4 regions of the Herbaspirillum sp. 1130 genome follow, and region 4 is predicted to be linked to each of the others. Evidence: predicted binding sites of a transcription regulator. Region 4 holds the regulator's gene; each other region holds the start of a gene.
The links. Region 4 encodes sigma-54, which starts transcription at its own class of promoters, with help from an activator protein. Its sites were predicted from a motif close to TGGCANGNAANCTGCTTT; they were not measured.
Positions count from the first base shown of each region.

Region 1: hmpA (NO-inducible flavohemoprotein) is a predicted target of sigma-54. The motif match lies at 1,877-1,894, and genes of this name have one in related genera.
Region 2: glnA (type I glutamate--ammonia ligase) is a predicted target of sigma-54. The motif match lies at 1,460-1,477, and genes of this name have one in related genera.
Region 3: urtA (urea ABC transporter substrate-binding protein) is a predicted target of sigma-54. The motif match lies at 2,607-2,624, and genes of this name have one in related genera.

Region 1 covers NZ_JAFICQ010000001.1:943,634-948,400, reverse strand. The annotation lists gene JOD78_RS04120 (2-hydroxyacid dehydrogenase) at 1-50, shown strand, start outside; gene JOD78_RS04115 (hypothetical protein) at 51-407, opposite strand; gene hmpA (NO-inducible flavohemoprotein) at 623-1,816, opposite strand; gene norR (nitric oxide reductase transcriptional regulator NorR) at 1,989-3,566, shown strand; gene JOD78_RS04100 (hypothetical protein) at 3,707-3,889, opposite strand; gene JOD78_RS04095 (dodecin) at 4,300-4,527, shown strand.
Region 2 covers NZ_JAFICQ010000001.1:1,640,877-1,645,643, reverse strand. The annotation lists gene JOD78_RS07235 (response regulator) at 1-610, shown strand, start outside; gene JOD78_RS07230 (rhodanese-like domain-containing protein) at 626-1,087, opposite strand; gene glnA (type I glutamate--ammonia ligase) at 1,588-3,003, shown strand; gene glnL (nitrogen regulation protein NR(II)) at 3,200-4,273, shown strand; gene ntrC (nitrogen regulation protein NR(I)) at 4,411-4,767, shown strand, end outside.
Region 3 covers NZ_JAFICQ010000005.1:17,607-22,373, forward strand. The annotation lists gene urtB (urea ABC transporter permease subunit UrtB) at 1-1,126, opposite strand, end outside; gene urtA (urea ABC transporter substrate-binding protein) at 1,300-2,553, opposite strand; gene JOD78_RS21595 (ferritin-like domain-containing protein) at 2,989-3,816, opposite strand; gene JOD78_RS21600 (sensor domain-containing diguanylate cyclase) at 3,977-4,767, opposite strand, start outside.
Region 4 covers NZ_JAFICQ010000008.1:107,752-112,518, reverse strand. The annotation lists gene JOD78_RS27340 (UbiX family flavin prenyltransferase) at 1-31, opposite strand, end outside; gene grxD (Grx4 family monothiol glutaredoxin) at 54-365, opposite strand; gene JOD78_RS27330 (hypothetical protein) at 527-673, shown strand; gene raiA (ribosome-associated translation inhibitor RaiA) at 736-1,098, opposite strand; gene JOD78_RS27320 (RNA polymerase factor sigma-54) at 1,251-2,741, opposite strand; gene lptB (LPS export ABC transporter ATP-binding protein) at 2,880-3,623, opposite strand; gene lptA (lipopolysaccharide transport periplasmic protein LptA) at 3,626-4,252, opposite strand; gene lptC (LPS export ABC transporter periplasmic protein LptC) at 4,304-4,767, opposite strand, start outside.

The DNA.
Region 1 (4,767 bases), on a different contig from region 4:
TGAATGATTTCGCCGCGGGCAAGCAACTGGGCGAGCGTCTGGTGGCCTGATCAGCTCGCATGGCGGCCGGTGTCGAACAGCGAGCCCAGCTGCTCGCCGATGCGCGGACGCAGGTGTTCATGCACGCGCTGGATGATGTGTTCGGCATCGTCGGCGCCATAGGTCTGCGCCAGCTGCCGATGCATGTCGAAATGCAGGTAGAGCAGTCCGCGCAGACTCTGGAAAGCAGTCGGATGGGCCTGGCCGCAGACCTGCTCGTTGTTCTCCATGACCTGGTTCAGTACGCCCGGATCGAACAGGCGTACCTGGCAGATCACGGCGCAGCGGACGATCTCCAGGTCCAGTGCTTCCAGTTCCTGGGTCAGTTCATCGGGAGTGTGGCGCTCGGCGCTCAGCTTTTCGCTCATGGCGGTCTTTCGGAGGAGGAGGGGAGTCCTCAGGATAGCATTTGCTGCAACGCGGAAAACTTGTCGAAGATCAATCTTTCAGGGATTGCCAGCGCGAGGCAGGTAAATTTTGCAAAGAGCTTCACGCTGCTGCAGCATGGCGCTCAGACGGAACAAAAGGGCGATGGCGGATCGCCCGCCATCGCCCCTTCAGCGCGCCTTTCGGCCAGACAGGATCACTCCAGCGCGGCAGCCGGACCGAAGAATTCATATCGGCTCTGAGCCGCCGGTACACCCAGCGCGCCCAGCGCACGCTTGATGGCTTTCATGAACGGCTTGGGGCCGACGAAGTAGGCGTCCACGTCCCGCGTTTGCGGTAGCCATTGCTGCAGCAGAGCCGCATCGATGAAGCCGGTGGCGTAGGGGGCCGGATCGCCTGCGCGCGCCCGTTCATAGCAGAAATGTGCCTGCAGTTGCGGGTGTTGCGCCGCCAGTTCTTCCACCTGACGGCGGAAAGCATGCACGCCGCCATGGCGCGCCGCATGGATGAAATGTACCGGGCGACCGGTCGGCAGCGCCGCTGCCAGCATGGTCATCATCGGCGTAATGCCCACGCCGCCGCTGATGAGCACCAGCGGCTTGTCACTGGCCGTGAGCGTGAAGTCGCCGGCCGGCGGGAACAGTTCCACCACCGCGCCCACATGGATCTCGTCGTGCAGATGGCGCGAGACCTTGCCCTCGGCTTCACGCTTGACGCTGATGCGGTATTGCAGCGGCTGCCCCTGCTGGCGCAGCGGGGCCGACAGCGAATACTGGCGGCGCTGTTCCAGTCCGTCCACCACCATGCGCAGGCCGATGTACTGGCCCGGCTCAAAGTCCAGCAGCGCGCCGCCATCCTGGGGCATGAAGTAGAAGGAGGTGATCTCCTCGCTCTCGGCCACCTTGCGCGTGACCACGAAATTGCGCGCACCGCGCCAGCCGCCTGGCGCGGCGGCCTTGGCGTCATATTGCTGGCGTTCGGCGCCGATGAGGATGTCGGCCAGCTGGCCATAGGCGGCAGCCCAGGCATCGATGACGGCATCGGTGGCGATCTCCGCGCCCAGCACTTCACGGATGGCACGCAGCAGGCAGTCGCCGACCATCGGGTAGTGCTCGGGCTGCACCTGCACGGCGACGTGCTTGTTGATGATCTGCGCGGCCAGCGGGCCCATTTCTTCCAGGCGATCGATATGCCGCGCGTACATCAGTACGCCATTGGCCAGCGCACGCGGCTGGTCGCCGCTGGCCTGGTGGGCGCGATTGAAGAGGGGATGAACCTGTGGGTAGTCGCGCATGAGCATCTTGTAGAAGTGCGTGGTCAGCGCCTCGCCGCCCGATTCGAGCAAGGGGACGGTGGATTTGACGATGGCGAGTTGGGCATCGGTAAGCATGCGGGACCTTTCTGTTGGAAGCGGTGGAGGAAGTGCCGGAATGTCCGGGACCCTCTTGCTATTACAAAAGGCGTGCCACTTTCGAATGCCAATAAAATCAGTAGCTTGCAAGCGGTTGGTGTATTTATGACCTGTGTCATAATGACCAATCAATCTTCCTTTGGAAGTCAATATGACCTCAAAAGTCCTGCTCGACGCCTTGCTCCCGCTGGTAGCCGACCTGTCGCGCCAGATCGATGACCGCGAGCGCTATCGCCGCCTGCTGCAGACCTTGCGCACGCTGTTCCCCTGCGATGCTGCAGCCTTGCTGCGACTGGAGGGCGAGCTGCTGGTGCCGCTGGCCATCGACGGACTTTCCAGCGATACCTTGGGCCGCCGTTTCCGCATCGCCGACCATCCGCGCTTCGGCGTACTGCTGGCCAATCTCGGGCCGACACGCTTTCCTGCCGATTCAAGCCTGCCCGATCCCTACGACGGTCTGGTCGATGGCTTGAATGACGCCCATTCCGGCGCGCTGGAAGTGCACGATTGCATGGGCTGTGCGCTCTCGGTCAATGGCCGCCCGTGGGGCTTGGTCACGCTGGATGCGTTGGGTGCAGGGCGCTTCGATGGTGTCGACATGGCCTCGCTGCAGGCTTTTGCGGCGCTGGCGGCTGCCACCGTTCATGTGGCCGAACGCATCGACGACCTGGCCGCCGCTGGCGAACAGGCACGCCAGCGCGCCGAAGCCTATCGGCTGGGGCTGGAGGAGAGCCAGGGCAAGCGCGAACTGATCGGCCAGAGTCCGGCCCAGCAACAGCTGCTGGACGAGATCCGCATGGCCGCCCCCAGCGACATGACGGTGCTGGTCACCGGCGAAACCGGCACCGGCAAGGAACTGGTGGCCCACGCCCTGCATGCAGCCTCGCCCCGTGCGCACAAGCCCATGATCAGCCTGAACTGCGCAGCCTTGCCCGATACGCTGGTCGAAAGTGAATTGTTCGGCCACGTGCGGGGGGCTTTCTCGGGAGCGGTTGCAGACCGTCGCGGCAAGTTCGAGATGGCCGATGGCGGTACGCTGTTTCTGGATGAGGTCGGGGAGCTGCCGCTGGCGGTGCAGGCCAAGCTGCTGCGGGTGCTGCAGAGCGGGCAGCTGCAGCGGGTCGGTTCAGATCGCGAGCACCGCGTGGACGTGCGCCTGATCGCTGCCACCAACCGGGACCTGGCCGAGGAAGTGAAGCGCGGCCATTTCCGCGCGGATTTCTATCACCGCTTGTCGGTGTTCCCGATCCGCGTGCCGCCGCTGCGCGAGCGCGGGCGCGATGTGCTGCTGCTGGCCGGATATTTCCTGGAGCAGAACCGGGCGCGGCTGGGCTTGTCCAGTCTGCGCCTGGCAGCCGATGCCCAGCGCGCACTGCTGGACTACGCCTGGCCCGGCAACATCCGCGAACTGGAACACCTGATCGGGCGCAGCGCCCTGCGCGCCCTGGCATCGCAGCCAAAACGACCCGCCATCCTGACGCTGGATGCGGCGGCGCTGGAGTTGGGGCATCCCGCCCGCCCGCTAGCCTCGCCTGACACTGCGGCGAGCGCACAAGCTGAACCCGCGCAGCCGGGCGAAGGCCTGCGTGCAGCCGTCGAGCGCTTCGAGCGCAAGCTGGTCAGTGAGTGTCTCGAACGCCATGGCGGCAACCTGGCCGCGACGGCGCGGGAGCTGGGGGTGGACCGGGCCAACCTGAACCGGCTGGCCAGACGTCTCGGACTGCGTTGAGCCGAGGGGAGGGTGGTTTACGGTCGATATGAAGAAAAAGAAAAGAAAACGGCCGGAATCCGTCAGGGCAGGCTGCCCATCATGATTCCGGCCGTGGCGGCGTGAAGCCTGGTGTCAAAAAGCCAGAGCGGAGAACAGCCTCAGGCGTCTTGACGCTCCACATCCAGTTCTGCCAGCTGGCCGCGAATGCGGATCGCCGTCAGGTTGCGGGCGGCAGCGGCATCGTCGTTGACGTGTTGCAGGTCTTCGGGCGGTGCGCTGATGACCTTCACGGGTGCGCCTGCGGGTGCAGTGACGGTAACGCCGGGGTTGAGTTGCGACATGATGATCTCCAAGGGATGAAAATCTCGTGCAGGCCCGCCGGAACGGATCAGGGCGGGCAGGGCAGCTATACGTTATATGAACGTTTTAGCAAGCCAGATGATGCAATATTAGCCGGTTTGGTTGCGCTGCAACAGGTATTGAGCGGCTTAAATTTTTGTAGGAAGACACGCACTGTTGAAGACCGGCAATCCTTGTTTTGCGGCAATGGCAGGGCGGCTCCGGGTAAATTTGCTGCGAAGCAAAAAACGAGTTGATCTGATCGGTCGTCTGTCCTGCGCGGGATGGCTTTCCCACCTGCTGTCCTACGCAAGCTGCTGGCGTTGGCCGATGCCGTCCGCCCAATGGCCCGGCTAGGCTATCGGTTCGCCTCATCGTCCGATGAGCCCATCCCCATCAGGAAGGAGTTCCCATGACCGAACGCAAGCAAGACAATTCCAACACCTACAAGATCATCGAAGTCGTCGGCAGCTCGCCCAACGGCACGGATGAAGCGATCCGCAATGCCCTTGCCGACGTGGCCAAGACTGTCAAGAACGTGGACTGGTTCGAGGTCACGCAATGCCGTGGCCATGTGGAAAATGGCAGCATCGGCCATTTCCAGGTGGGCTTGAAGATCGGTTTCCGCGTCGAATCCTGAGCGATCAAGGCCGATGCCATGGATGAGGGATACAGGCAGGCAATGCGCATCGCCAGCGGATAGCGATGTTCAATTTGCGTCTGAGGCATCGGCTCGTTAAGCTGAAAACTCTTCGCACCCTGCGCCCTGAACCCTCGATCCAGGGCGTTTCAATGACGGCACCTTGAGCCGCTTTTTCCCGTAAATCATTTAGCCATTCAGGTAGCTCATCTGGCGGTGCAGCGTGGCGAGCTCTTCCGT
Region 2 (4,767 bases), on a different contig from region 4:
GGTCGATTGCGTGGCCGATGGCGGCAGCGCATTGGCCGCCATCCGGGCGCGGCCCTACGGGCTGGTGCTGCTGGATTGCTTCCTGCCCGACATTCCCGGTCAGGAAGTCGCCCGCCAGGTGCGGCAGCTGGAACAGACGCAGCGCCAGCGTCCTTATACGCCGCTGATCGGCATTTCCGCCGAAACCGATGCCCTGCATGTGCAGCGCTGTCTGGACAGCGGCATGGACGGCATGCTTCCCAAGCCCTTGCAGACCCAGGCCATCCGGCGCCTGCTGGCCCTCTGGTGCGATCTCGACAATGAGGAGGATGGCCAGGCCATGACGCCTGAACAGGAATATGGACAGGATCTGGACCGGCTCTTCCTGCAAACCACCCGCAACGATCTGGCGGCGCTCGAACAGGCCAGCCTGCAGGGCGACAGAGGAAGGATGGTGCAGCTCGCACATCGCATGAAGGGAGCCGCCCTGACCATGGGCCGGCTGGAACTGGTGGCGCTGCTGGATTGCGTGGAAGAAGCGCTGCGCGCCGAGGCCGATGGCCAGGCCGCCATCAGCCTGCTGCTGCAGTCGCTGGCCAGTGCCCTGCAGGCGCGGAGCCTGCAGGCCTGATTCCGTCCGATTCGTTCAGGCACCCACCCACGGCAGGCCGGCCTTGCACCAGCCCTCGATGGTCTTGCGGTGGCCGTCGGCGTCCTTGTTGCCTTCAAAGCCTTCCAGGATATCGAAGCACTGCGTGTAGCCGTTTTCCGTGGCCAGCTTGGCGGCATGCTTGGAACGCACGCCCGAGCGGCACAGGAACAGCAGCACTTCACCGGGCCGGGCGACTTCCTGCAGTTGTTCGAGGAACTGCGGATTGGGCTTGCCCTCGGGGTAGAGATTCCATTGCACGGCCAGATGCTGTCCGGACGGGATCTGGACCACGCCGACCCAGTCACGCTCGGCGCGGGTGCGCACGTCGACCAGCTTGATGGCGGGATCGGACTGCAGCAGGGCCAGGGCTTCCTGCGGGGTCACGGCACCGGCATAGGGCAGTTGCCCGTCGGTCGCGCGTTGGATGGCAGTGCTGAGAATCGAATCGTTGCTCATGGGTAAAGCCTCTGAAGAAGAAAGAAGCGCGTACAAGGAAGCGCAGGAATGCCGGTGAAAGCCCCTGAAGCGCAACGAAGCCAGTGAAGGCAATGTGCACCCAGGGGAGATGATTTTAAACAATATAAACAGTTAGGCAATTTTCCCAAGCTGGTGCACGCATGGCAGTTCATCCGGGGGCTGCCCCAACACGGCGCATGCGCTATAGTGGTGCAATTCATATCCAAATCCACGAATATGCATTTTATTGGTGCGTTATTGGTAAATCGCACTAAAATAATGCATATCTGCAGTGCCTCTGCACCGCGCGCAGCGCCCCAACTGGCGCGTCCTCCCTAAAAACTTCCATTATTGGCGCACCCGAAAGGTTGGTGGCATGGAATCTGCTATCATCCGCGACTGAGTTCGGCGCAAGACCGTTGTATCAAATGCAAAGATCCAGTCGCAGAAAACGGCTCAACACCCCAATTTATACTACTTCCTCGTTTTAGGAGATTCGCATGGCAAGGACGGCCGCAGAGGTTTTGAAGATGGTGAAGGACAACGAAGTCAAGTTTGTCGACTTCCGTTTCGCTGACACCCGTGGCAAGGAACAGCACGTTTCCGTGCCTGTTTCGCATTTCGACATCGACAAGTTCGAATCCGGTCACGCCTTCGACGGTTCGTCGATCGCCGGCTGGAAGGGTATCGAAGCCTCCGACATGCTGCTGATCCCGGACCCGAACACCGCCAACATCGACCCGTTCATGGAAGAGACCACCCTCTTCATGCAATGTGACGTGATCGAGCCGTCCGACGGCAAGGGCTACGACCGCGATCCGCGCTCCATCGCCAAGCGCGCTGAAGCCTACCTGAAGTCCTCCGGCCTGGGCGACACCGCCTACTTCGGTCCGGAACCCGAATTCTTCATCTTCGACGGCGTCCGTTGGGGTGCTGACATGTCCGGTTCCTTCGTCAAGATCGACTCCGAAGAAGCTTCCTGGAGCACCGGCGCCAAGATCGAAGGCGGCAACTCCGGCCACCGTCCGACCGTCAAGGGCGGCTACTTCCCGGTTCCCCCGGTCGACAGCTTCCAGGACATGCGTTCGGAAATGTCCCTGATCCTGGAATCCCTGGGCATCCCCGTCGAAGTGCACCACCACGAAGTTGCTGGCGCTGGCCAGAACGAACTGGGCACCAAGTTCTCGACCCTGGTCGAGCGCGCTGACTGGACCCAGACCCTGAAGTACGTGATCTGGAACGTCGCCCACACCTACGGCAAGACCGCAACCTTCATGCCCAAGCCGCTGGTTGGCGACAACGGCTCCGGCATGCACGTGCACCAGTCGGTCTGGAAGGATGGCAAGAACCTGTTCGCTGGCGACGGCTATGCCGGCCTGTCCGAGTTCGCGCTGTACTACATCGGCGGCATCATCAAGCACGCCAAGGCCCTGAACGCGATCACCAACCCCGGCACCAACTCGTACAAGCGTCTGGTCCCCGGCTTCGAAGCTCCGGTCAAGCTGGCCTACTCGGCCCGCAACCGTTCCGCTTCGATCCGTATCCCGCACGTGGCGAACCCGAAGGGCCGCCGCATCGAGACCCGTTTCCCGGATCCCCTGGCCAACCCGTACCTGTGCTTCTCGGCCCTGCTGATGGCCGGTCTGGATGGCGTGCAGAACAAGATCCACCCGGGCGAAGCTGCCACCAAGGACCTGTACCACCTGCCGCCGGAAGAAGACAAGCTGATCCCGACCGTCTGTGCTTCGCTGGATGAAGCCCTGGAGCACCTGGACAAGGACCGCGAGTTCCTGACCCGTGGCGGCGTGTTCACCGACAGCATGATCGATGCCTACATCGAGCTGAAGATGCAGGAAGTCCAACGCTTCCGCATGACCACGCACCCGATCGAATTCGACATGTACTACTCGCTGTAATCGAATCCGCATCCGGAGAAAAAGGGGAAGCTTGCTTCCCCTTTTTTTATGCGCGGCGCACCGCCTGCTGCAGGGCAGTGCGCCCGAAAATTGCTAGTCAAAACAGATCCAGTACAACATCCGCCGCGGCAAGCCTTTGCAAGATGCAGCCAGACCGGCACGAGACGACATGACCCCAGGCATCAAGAATCCTCCCATGAAGACACCGCTCCCATCCCTCGATGGCCTCGACCTGCTGGCCTCGGCCGTGATCATCCTCGATGCCAATGGCGGCATCGTCTACGCCAATGCCGCCGCCGAGAACCTGCTGGAGAGCTCCTTCAAGGTGCTCTCGCAGCAGAAGCTCTCGGAGCTCTTCCTCAATGGCAAGGAGCTGACCGCGCTGTTCTACCAGGCCATCGAACACCAGTTCGCCGACAAGCGCCTGGACCTGGTGCTGGAGCGTGCCAACCGCGAGCCGCTGCAGGTCCACACCATCGTCACGCCCCTGGACAGCACCGACTGGCCGGTGCTGCTGGAGCTGCGCGAGAACGTCCAGCAACTCAAGCTGGACCGCGAAGAGCGCATGTTCGACCAGAGCCAGGCCAACAAGGAACTGATCCGCAACCTGGCCCACGAGATCAAGAATCCGCTGGGCGGTATCCGTGGCGCCGCCCAGCTGCTGGAGCTGGAGCTGCCCGAGCGCCACCTCAAGGAATTGCGCGAATACACCCAGGTCATCATCAAGGAAGCCGACCGCCTGCAGACCCTGGTGGATCGGCTGCTGGCCCCGCACCGCCACCCGCACATCGTGGGCGACGTCAACATCCACGAAGTCTGCGAACGCGTGCGCAGCCTGGTGATGGCCGAGTTCCCGCAGGGGCTGACCATCAAGCGCGACTATGACCTGTCGATCCCCGAATTCCGGGGCGACAAGGAGCAACTGATCCAGGCCGTCCTGAACATCGTCCACAACGCAGCGCAAGCGCTGGCCGACCGCATCCGTGCCGGTGATGGCGAGCTGATTCTGCGCACGCGCGTCTCGCGCCAGGTGACGCTATCCAAGGTCAGATACCGGCTGGCACTAGACTTGCATATCATCGATAACGGTCCGGGCATTCCTCCCGACATCCAGGAAAGAATCTTCTATCCGCTGGTGTCGGGTCGCGAGGGAGGCAGCGGACTGGGGCTGACCCTGGCGCAGACCTTCGTGCATCAGCACATGGGTGTCATCGAATGCGACAGCCGGCCCGGTTGTACCGATTTCAGAATACTTATACCGCTGCCGTGAGCATGGCCGCAGGCGGCGCGCCAAAGCCGAGTGGATGCAGAGCATCCGGTCCACCAAGGGGGCTGCGGACATGGCGTCAGAAGCGCCGTGGATCGCGGGAGCATTAACAGCATGACCAACGCAGGAAGAAGTTATTTATGAAGCCAATCTGGATTGTTGACGACGACGAATCGATACGCTGGGTGCTCGAAAAAGCCCTGGCCCGAGAAAATCTCGCCACGCAGAGTTTTTCCAGCGCACGCGATGCGATGGCAGCCCTGCAGAACGGCACGCCGCAAGTGCTGGTGTCCGACATCCGCATGCCCGGTGCCTCCGGCCTGGAACTGCTGCAGACCATCAAGGCCAAGCACCCCGGCATCCCGGTGATCATCATCACCGCCTTCTCGGACCTGGATTCGGCGGTCTCCGCCTTCCAGGGCGGCGCCTTCGAATACCTGGCCAAGCCCTTCGACGTCGACAAGGCGGTCGAACTGATTCGCCGCGCGCTCGACGAG
Region 3 (4,767 bases), on a different contig from region 4:
CGCCGCCCGACATCCAGCTCGGGTTGGCCACTTCCACGTTCTGCGCACCGAAGATGGAGCGCACACCTTGCATCAGCATCAGGCTGATGCCCCAGGTGCAGAGCAGGGTTTCCAGCGGACGGCCATAGAGCCAGCGGATCACCAGGCGCTCCAGCGCGATGCCAACCGCTGCGGCCACGATGAAGGCGGCCGGCAGTGCCACCACCAGATACGCATCGATGGCACCGGGGAAGAATTTGCGGAACACCAGCTGGCACACGTAGGTGGTGTAGGCACCGATCATCAGCAGCTCACCGTGGGCCATGTTGATGATGCCCATGAGGCCGAAGGTGATGGCCAGGCCCAGCGCGGCCAGCAGCAGCACGCTGCCCAGCGAGACGCCATAGAACAGCTTGCCGGCGAAGTCGACGATGGCCAGGTGGCGGTCCAGTGCGGAGAGGGTGCGCACTGCTTCGATACGCACGCCTTCATCGGCTTCGACGTAGGAGCCATCGGGATTCTTGGCCAGCATGTTTTCCAGCACCGGCTTCAACGAGGCATTGGTGGTCTCGGCCAGTTTCTTGACGGCCGCGCGGCGTGCCGCCGGGTCGGCCGAATGCAGGTTGGCGGTGGCTTGCACCTGCTGCAGCACGTCCTTGATCTGCGGATCGCTTTCCTTGGCGAGCGCTTTTTCGATCAGCGGGATCTGCGCCGGGTCGGCATTCTTGAGCAATTCACCGGCGGCGGCCAGGCGCTGGTCGCGCTGCGGTGAGAGCAGCTTCAGGCCCGAGAGCGCGCCATCGACAGCACCGCGCAGGCGGTTGTTGACGGTGATGCCTTCGGCGTCATCGGGCGCCGGGCCGGTCTGGTCATTGGCCGGATTGAACGCCTTGCCCGCGTCGTCGACGATGAGCACGTCACCGGCGGGGGTGACGTAGAGCGCGTCGCTGTTCAAGGCGTTGAGGATCTTGAGCGCGTCTTCATTGGCCAGCGCGGCAATCTGGTTGACGGCGTCGATGCGCGCGTCGGGGTCGTCTCCGCCAAGGGGCTTGAGCAGGGCCGGATCGATGGCTGCGAACGCCCCCAGGGCGTGGACGCAAAGCCAGGTCGCGAGCAGCCCGCGTAGGAACTGGATGGCTGGTTTCATGGTCGGTGTGCGCCTCGAAGCGCGGGCCGGTCAATGCGGTGGCCGGGGCGAGTCGTCGGGCGGTTTTCTTGTGGAGGGAGATGCATTGCGGCGGACGGAGCGCCTTCCATACGCCGTCCGGCGGCGTACGGAAGGCGCTCCGAAGAACGCCATGAACTACAACAACCGCAAGCTTAGTTCTTCTGCTTGCTTTCGTTGCCCGGGATGTACGGGCTCCAGGGTTGTGCGCGGATGGTGGTCTTGGTCTTGTAGACCACGTTGAACTGACCGTCCGCCTTGATTTCGCCGATCATGACGGGCTTGTGCAGGTGGTGGTTGGTCTTGTCCATTTCCAGCGTGTAGCCCGACGGTGCCTTGTAGGTCTGGCCACCCATGGCGGCGATCACCTTGTCGGTGTCGGTGGACTTGGCCTTTTCCACGGCCTGTGCCCACATGTGGATGCCGACGTAGGTGGCTTCCATCGGGTCGTTGGTCACGACGGTATCGGCGTTGGGCAGGTTCTTGGCCTTGGCGTATTCCTTCCACTTCTTGATGAAGGCGGTGTTGACCGGATTCTTCACCGATTCGAAGTAGTTCCAGGCGGCCAGGTGGCCCACCAGCGGCTTGGTATCGACACCGCGCAGTTCTTCTTCACCCACCGAGAATGCCACCACCGGCACGTCGGTCGCCTTCAGGCCGGCGTTGCCCAGTTCCTTGTAGAAGGGCACGTTGGAGTCGCCGTTGATGGTCGAGATCACGGCCGTCTTGCCACCTGCGGAGAACTTCTTGATGTTGGCCACGATGGTCTGGTAATCGGAGTGGCCGAACGGGGTGTAGACCTCGTCGATGTCGGAATCCTTCACACCCTTGCTGTGCAGGAAGGCGCGCAGGATCTTGTTGGTGGTACGCGGATAGACGTAGTCGGTGCCCAGCAGCACGAAGCGCTTGGCGCCGCCGCCTTCCTTGGACATCAGGTATTCCACGGCGGGAATGGCTTGCTGGTTGGGGGCAGCACCGGTGTAGAAGACGTTCTTCTCCAGTTCTTCACCTTCGTACTGCACCGGGTAGAACAGCAGGCTGTTCAGTTCCTTGAAGACCGGCAGCACCGACTTGCGCGACACCGAAGTCCAGCAGCCGAAGACTACCGAGACCTTGTCCTGGGAGATCAGCTGGCGGGCCTTTTCGGCGAACAGCGGCCAGTTCGAGGCGGGGTCGACCACCACCGGTTCGAGCTTCTTGCCCATCACGCCGCCGGCGGCGTTGATTTCGTCGATGGTCATCAGGGCCACGTCCTTCAGGGACGTTTCGGAAATCGCCATGGTGCCCGACAGCGAGTGCAGGATACCGACCTTGATGGTGTCGGCAGCGAAGGCCGAAGGCAGCCAGGAGGATGCGGCCAGTGCGAATGCGCCCAGAGCGGTGGCTTTCAGTACGGTACGACGTGACATGTGGTGCTCCCTCGAGAAAAGTTTTGGAAGATTTTTTTCACTGCCCAGTCGCTTTAGCAGATTGCGTGCCAATGCCCCGCCAAGGGCCTGCGGGCTGCATCAAAGCGGGGCGGGGAGGGGCACGGTGCGGGAAGAATGTTGTCAGGCACGCCAGGATTGCGCACCAAAGCCGAGCGCCATTGTCGACAGTCCCATGTCGCTGCGGCAACACTCACCAGCCTGGCGCTCGGCGGTGCGCGATCTTGGTGCGCCGCGCAAAGCGCCAGTGGAGGCGGGTTTGCGGCAAGTGGATCAACTTCCTGAGGGGTGAGACAGATTGTTCACAATAGTGAGCACATCCTGAACGATGGGGCAGCAGGCGGCGTGATCCATTGCGGTGCCTGCCCGGCGCTTGGGCCGGAAGATGGTCCTGGCGGACCACCCTCCGGCGCGGGATCAGCGCAGCAGCACGTGCTGCATGAACTGGCGCAAGGGGAATTCGATCATGTTCTGCAGGGTCACCGGCAACTCCAGCGGCCGCATGATCATCTTGATGGTGGTTTCGGGCTTGAGATTGACGCGCACGGTACGGCTCATGCGCGAGGCCAGTTCCTTCACGCGCGCCGGATCGGCGGCCAGTTCCGGCTTGTACACCATCACCACGTGACGGATGGCGCAATCGGCGTCCTCGCTCTTCAGTTCCAGGGTGCGGCGGCTGAGGGTGCCGAAGACGCGCGAGCGGCCGATGTTTTCTTCGCGGCGATAGCGGCGGAAGTACTGGTAGAAATGCTTGTAGTGATTGACCTCGTCATTGGCGATGAGCCCGGCCAGGTGCTTCAGGACCGGCTCGTCGGTGGCCCGCGCCAGCGCCCGGTAATAGGTGGAGGTGCCGGTCTCGACCACGCAGCGCGCGGCCAGCTCCTGGGCCCGTGTCGGTTCGAGCAGCTCGACCTTGCAGTATTGCGAATATTCGTTGAGGAAGCCTTGGTAGGCGCGCGGCCAGTCGAACTCCGGCCAGACATGCTCGACATAGGCGCGCAGGGCCGCGCCGTGCTGCAGCTCTTCCTGTTCCCATTGCTCGCGCAACCAGGTCTCGACCTCGGCATCGCCTTTGTAGAATTCCACCAGGTTGTGGGTGTAGAGGTCGGAACCGCTTTCGACGAAGGAAGCGCAGGCCACCAGGTAGAACAGGTCTTCATTCTGCCGCACCCGCTCGCGGTCGATGCGGCTCAGGTCGATGTCATCGATGGTCCAGTGTTTTTTTTCTTGGCGACTCGGGTTCATCTGCTATACCTCTCTTCTCAAAGTGATGGTGGGCATAGCGATATGATGCAGCGCGATGACATTGGTTCAGGGCCGCCGCCGGCGTCTTGACGCAACTTTGCAAAGCGTCGCGCGACGTCAGCATTTCGTCAGGTGGACCGGTCCGGGCGACTCTACCCGATCACAGGTTGCTGGTCGCGTCACTGCCCAGCACCACGCGGTTGCGGCCCTGGTACTTGGCGTGATACAGCGCCTGGTCGGCCACGCGCAGCAGTTGTTCGGCGCTGGTGTGCTCATCCGGCTGCAGCGAGGCCACGCCGATACTGGCCGTGATGTAGCCGAAGGGCGAATCGGCATGCGGCAGCTTGAGTTCGAAGATGGCCTGGCAGATGTGCTCGGCCTGCTGCAGGGCATGGGCGGTATCGCTCTCGGCGATGATGACGCAGAACTCCTCGCCGCCATAGCGTGCTACCAGGTCGGTAGCGCGGCGCGAACTCTTCTGCAGCACGCGCGCCACGATGCGCAGGCATTCGTCCCCGGCCACGTGGCCGTAGCGGTCGTTGTATTTCTTGAAGTAATCCACGTCCAGCATCAGGAGCGCCAGCGCATGGCCGGAGCGCACCGAGCGCCGCAGCTCGCTGTCGAGTACTTCGTCGAAGCGACGCCGGTTGGCCACCCCGGTCAGGCCATCGGTGGCCGAGAGCGCTTCCAGCTTGCGATTGGCCAGCTCCAGCTCGCGCGTGCGGCGGGCGACCTGGTCTTCCAGTTCTTCCTTGTTCTGCTGCAGCTTGCCGGCCATCTCGTTGAACTTGCGCGAGAGGATGGCGATCTCGTCGCCGCCGGCCTGTTCCACGCGCACCGTGGTATCGCCGCTGCCGGCTTCCTTCATGGCCGCCACCAGGCGCTGCAGCGGCACGCTGATGCTGCGCGCGATCAGCGCCGAGAGCAACAGTGAAGCGGCAAAGCACAGCA
Region 4 (4,767 bases):
GCTGGCGCGGCTGGCTGGAAGAACTGCTCATGAGTCAGTCAGGCAAGTAAAACTCAGCCCTTGATCAGGGTCTGCAGTTCGCCGGACTCGTACATCTCGGTCATGATGTCGGAGCCGCCGACGAATTCGCCCTTCACGTACAGCTGGGGAATGGTCGGCCAGTTCGAGTATTCCTTGATGCCCTGGCGCACGTCCGGGCTTTCCAGCACGTTGACGGTGACGATGTTCTCGGCACCGCTGGCCTTCAGCAGCTGGATGGCCTTGCCGGAAAAGCCGCATTGGGGGAACTGTGCAGTGCCCTTCATGAACAGCACCACGGGGTTTTGGGTCACGGTTTCTTTGATCCAGGATTGGACGTCGCTCATGGCTGTGCCTTTAAAAATGGGATTGCCCGACATTATAGGGAAAAGCCGGCGGGCGCGTTGAAATCGCCTGCATGCGGGTGGCCTGTCTGAACGGGCAAAAAATTGCATCGAGGAAATTATTTATATCGTATGCAAATTCTTGTGTTGAAGATGAGGGTGCCGTGAAGACATTCAAGCCGTCCCTTGCCTCATCGTCAGCAGCGGCGGTGGAAAAGTTGCTTTACGCAATGATTTATATCTTTTCCACAGGCTTGGCCAGTTCGGCGGCCGGAAATGAAAAAGGGCGCTTGCGCGCCCCTTCCTCATGAAATCCGGCTGGCTTTCTCAGCAGCCTTGCGGCTGCGAGGCAGCTTGCCGAGGGTGTCCTGGCTTATGCCGCTCCGGCCACCGCATCCTCCGGCGTTTCGTCCGGCAGGCGCTTGGCCATGGAGTGATGCTCCTGCAACTTGTCCTTGTGCTTGATGACCTGGCGATCGAGCTTGTCGATCAGCGTGTCAATGGCAGCGTAGAGGTCGTGTGCGATGCTTTCCGCATGTAGATCCTTCCCCTTGATGTGGACGTTGATTTCCGCTTTTTGGCGCTTTTCCTTTTCTGTGAGTTTATCTACGCTCAGGATCACGCTGACGTCGATCACGTTGTCGAAATGGCGCTTGATACGCGAGAGCTTGCTTTGCACGTATTCCCGGATGGCGGGGGTCAGTTCGAGGTGGTGTCCACTGATGGTCAGATTCATACAAGACTCCTATCGTGAAGTCACTGGAGGTTCGTGCAATCGATCCTGCTGCAGCTGTACCACGGGCACGGTCTTCGTGTCGGATGGCGCGGGCATCAGTAGGATGCTTGCCTGAACACAGCAACGGTACTGCAGAAAAACTGAGGAAAAACTCAGAGGGACTTGCGGAGATTGACCGGCGGAATCTTCAACACTTCGCGGTATTTGGCGACTGTGCGTCGCGCGACCACCATGCCTTGTTCTGCCAGCATATCCGCAATCTTGCTATCGGATAATGGGGTCTGCGGGTTCTCGGCTCCTATCAACTGTTTGATCAGCGCCCGTATCGCGGTGGAGGAAGCTTCACCTCCGGTTTCAGTCGCGACATGGCTACCGAAGAAGTATTTCAACTCAAACATTCCATGCGGAGTGAGCATGTATTTCTGAGTCGTCACGCGAGAGATGGTGCTCTCGTGTAGACCCAGTGTATCAGCAATTTCACGCAGCACAAGGGGGCGCATGGCCACTGCCCCATGTGAAAAGAAGTTTCTTTGACGTTCCACAATAGCCTGCGCGACGCGCAAAATTGTATCGAAACGTTGCCGCATGTTCTTGATGAGCCACTTGGCTTCCTGCAACTGCGACGACAGCGAACCTTCTCCCTTGGCTTGCTTCAATGCACTGGCATACATCGCATTGACGCGCAGCTTGGGCATGACCTCATGGTTGAGCATGACCTGCCAGCCGTTCTTTGTCTGCTTGACAATCACGTCCGGCACCACATAGTCCGAGGCATCACGCGCGAATTCCGCACCCGGATGCGGACGGCACTGGCGGATCACGGCCTGCGCTTCACGCAGGTCTTCGTCATCGCAATCCAGTGCCTTCTTGATCTTGTTGAAATCGCGCTGGGCAAACAGCGGCAGGTAATCCTCCACGATCCTCAGCGCCAGCTTGCGCGTCACGAAGGGAATCTTGGGCAGGCGGCGGATCTGCAGGGCCAGGCATTCGCCGGCACTGCGCGCACCGACACCCGCCGGGTCCAGGCTCTGCAGCAGCTTGAGCGAAATCGACAGCTCTTCCATGTCGATGCCCAGCTCTTCGGGCAGGCGCGCGTGGATGTCTTCCAGCGGCTCTTCCAGATAGCCGCTCTCGTCCAGCGCATCGGTGAGCAGTTCCAGCAGCGCACGATCACGCAGGGTGCGTGCGGTCACGCGGATCTGTTCCAGCAGGTGTTCGCGCAGGGTCAGTTCGTGCGCTTCGAGTTGCGGGCGGGCATCATCATCGTCTGGCGACTTGCCGCTGCGCGCGACGTCGTCGAAGCTCCAGTCGGCATCCCCCGTGACACCGGCTTCCGGCGCGTTGTCCTGGTAGTCGAAGCTGGAATCGCCATCGCTGGCGGCCGGGGCCGCTTCGCCGCTGCCTTCGTGACTGGTTTCGGCAACGCCGCTGGAGGGCGAACTGGAGACCGCGCCATCGGCCAGCAGACGTACCGAATTGTCGAGCGCGTCGTCGAGGCGTTCCAGCAGGGGATTATCGGAGAGGATCTGTTCCAGTTCCTGGTGCAGTTCCAGCGTCGACAGTTGCAACAGTCTGATCGACTGCTGCAGTTGCGGCGTCAATGCGAGGTGCTGCGAGGTACGTAACTGGAGCGACTGTTTCATCTGTCTTTCTGAAAGCGGCGTGGCCCGCTGGTTGCTCTGCCGGTCGTTGCGTATTGCGTATTGCGTATTGCTTGTTGCGTATTACGTGATGTGCACTCTGTATTTCTTCAAGCGTATCGGGCAAGCCGACTGCACCGCTTACATGCGGAAATGCTCGCCCAGATACACGCGGCGCACCGACTCGTTGGCGATGATCTCTTCCGGATTGCCGCTGGCCAGCACCGTGCCCTGGTTGATGATGTAGGCGCGATCACAGATGCCCAGCGTTTCGCGCACGTTGTGGTCGGTGATCAGCACGCCGATGCCGCGTTCCTTCAGGAAGCGCACGATGCGCTGGATCTCGATCACGGCAATCGGGTCGATACCGGCGAACGGTTCATCCAGCAGCACGAAGCGCGGATCGGTGGCCAGTGCGCGGGCGATCTCGACGCGCCGGCGTTCACCGCCCGAGAGCGACAGCGCCTGGCTTTCGCGCAGCTTCTCGATCTGCAGTTCGTGCAGCAGGTTGTTGAGGCGGCCTTCGATTTCATCGCGCGAGAGCGGCTTGCCCTCTTCCTGGCGCAGTTCCAGCACGGCGCGGATATTGTCTTCCACCGTCAGCTTGCGGAATACCGACGCTTCCTGCGGCAGGTAGGACAAGCCCATGGTGGCACGCTTGTGGATCGGCATGCGCGAAATGGACGCGCCATCGAGGTCGATCTCGCCACCATCGGAGGGCACCAGCCCCACGATCATGTAGAACGAAGTGGTCTTGCCGGCACCATTCGGGCCGAGCAGGCCGACCACCTCGCCGCTGCGCAATTCCATCGAGACATCGCGCACCACCTGGCGCGCGCCATAACTTTTCTTCAGGCCGCGAACGACCAGCGAGCTGGCTATCATTGTCACTGGTCCTTTCCGCTGTCGCGACGCGTTGCAGGCTGCGCAGCGTTGTTCTTGCCCGCGGGCTGGGCCGGCGCGGTGCTGCCTGCCGGCGGCGGATTCTTGGGCTGGATCACCGCAGTGATGCGGCCTGCGCCCGGCTTGCTCTCGCCGGTGGCGGTGTTGTTCACGGAATAGAATTCGGCGCGGCTGTCATAGGAGATGAATTCGCCGTTGACTTCATCGGTGATGCGATCGCCGTCCATGCGCTGGATGTGCGCGCGCTGGAACAGCTTGGAGATTTCGGTCTGCTCCGAATACTCGATGCGCTCGGCCTGGCCTTCGATCCACAGGTTGGGACCGCCGTCACGCTTCTGGCGGAAGTTGGCCAGCGCGCCCGGGGCCGCATACAGCACCGCATTTTCATAACCGTACTGGTCGGTCGTCAATACCACGCGGCCGGCCTTGATGATCAGCGTGCCGCGGGTCATGACCACGTTGCCGGTAAAGGTCTTCACCTGGCGCACGTCATCGTAGACCATCTGGTCTGCCTCGATGTTGGTCGGCTTGGTGGAGTCCGCCTTCTCGGCGTTGGCCACGCCGCACACGGCAGCCAGCATCAGCATCGGCAGTAAGAATGAGCGTTTCATTGGGTTCCTGTCTGATCGGTTCTTGGCGTTTTTATCCCGGAGTCATCCGGCTTAGCGTTTCTTCGGAGTGGGCTCGTAATAGCCGCGGACATTGCCGAACAGCTGCACCACCTGGGTCGCATTGTTGGCCACCATGCCCACGCCGTTCAGGCGCGTGGTGCCCATGGTCATGGCCACCGGCTTGTCGGTCTTGACGATTTCATCGTCAGGCAACAGCAGCAGGTATTCCGACACCAGGTGCATCTGCTCGCGGCCCTTGTAGGGCGCGCGGATGGCGTTGGCGTTGCCGTACATGTGGATCTGCGTCTGGTCGTCGGTGACGCGCGCGGTATCCGAGTAAAGCTCCATCGGTGCCTGGTTCTGGTCCAGGTTGTGCACCACCGGCTTGGTGATCTCGAAGGAGTCATCCGTGGGGTAGTGCACCATCTTCGTTCCCGCAACGTCATAGCGCGGCAGACCGGTCGGGCCCATGCGCACGTAGTTGAAGTTTTCCAGGTAGTAGTCGGGTTTGCCAC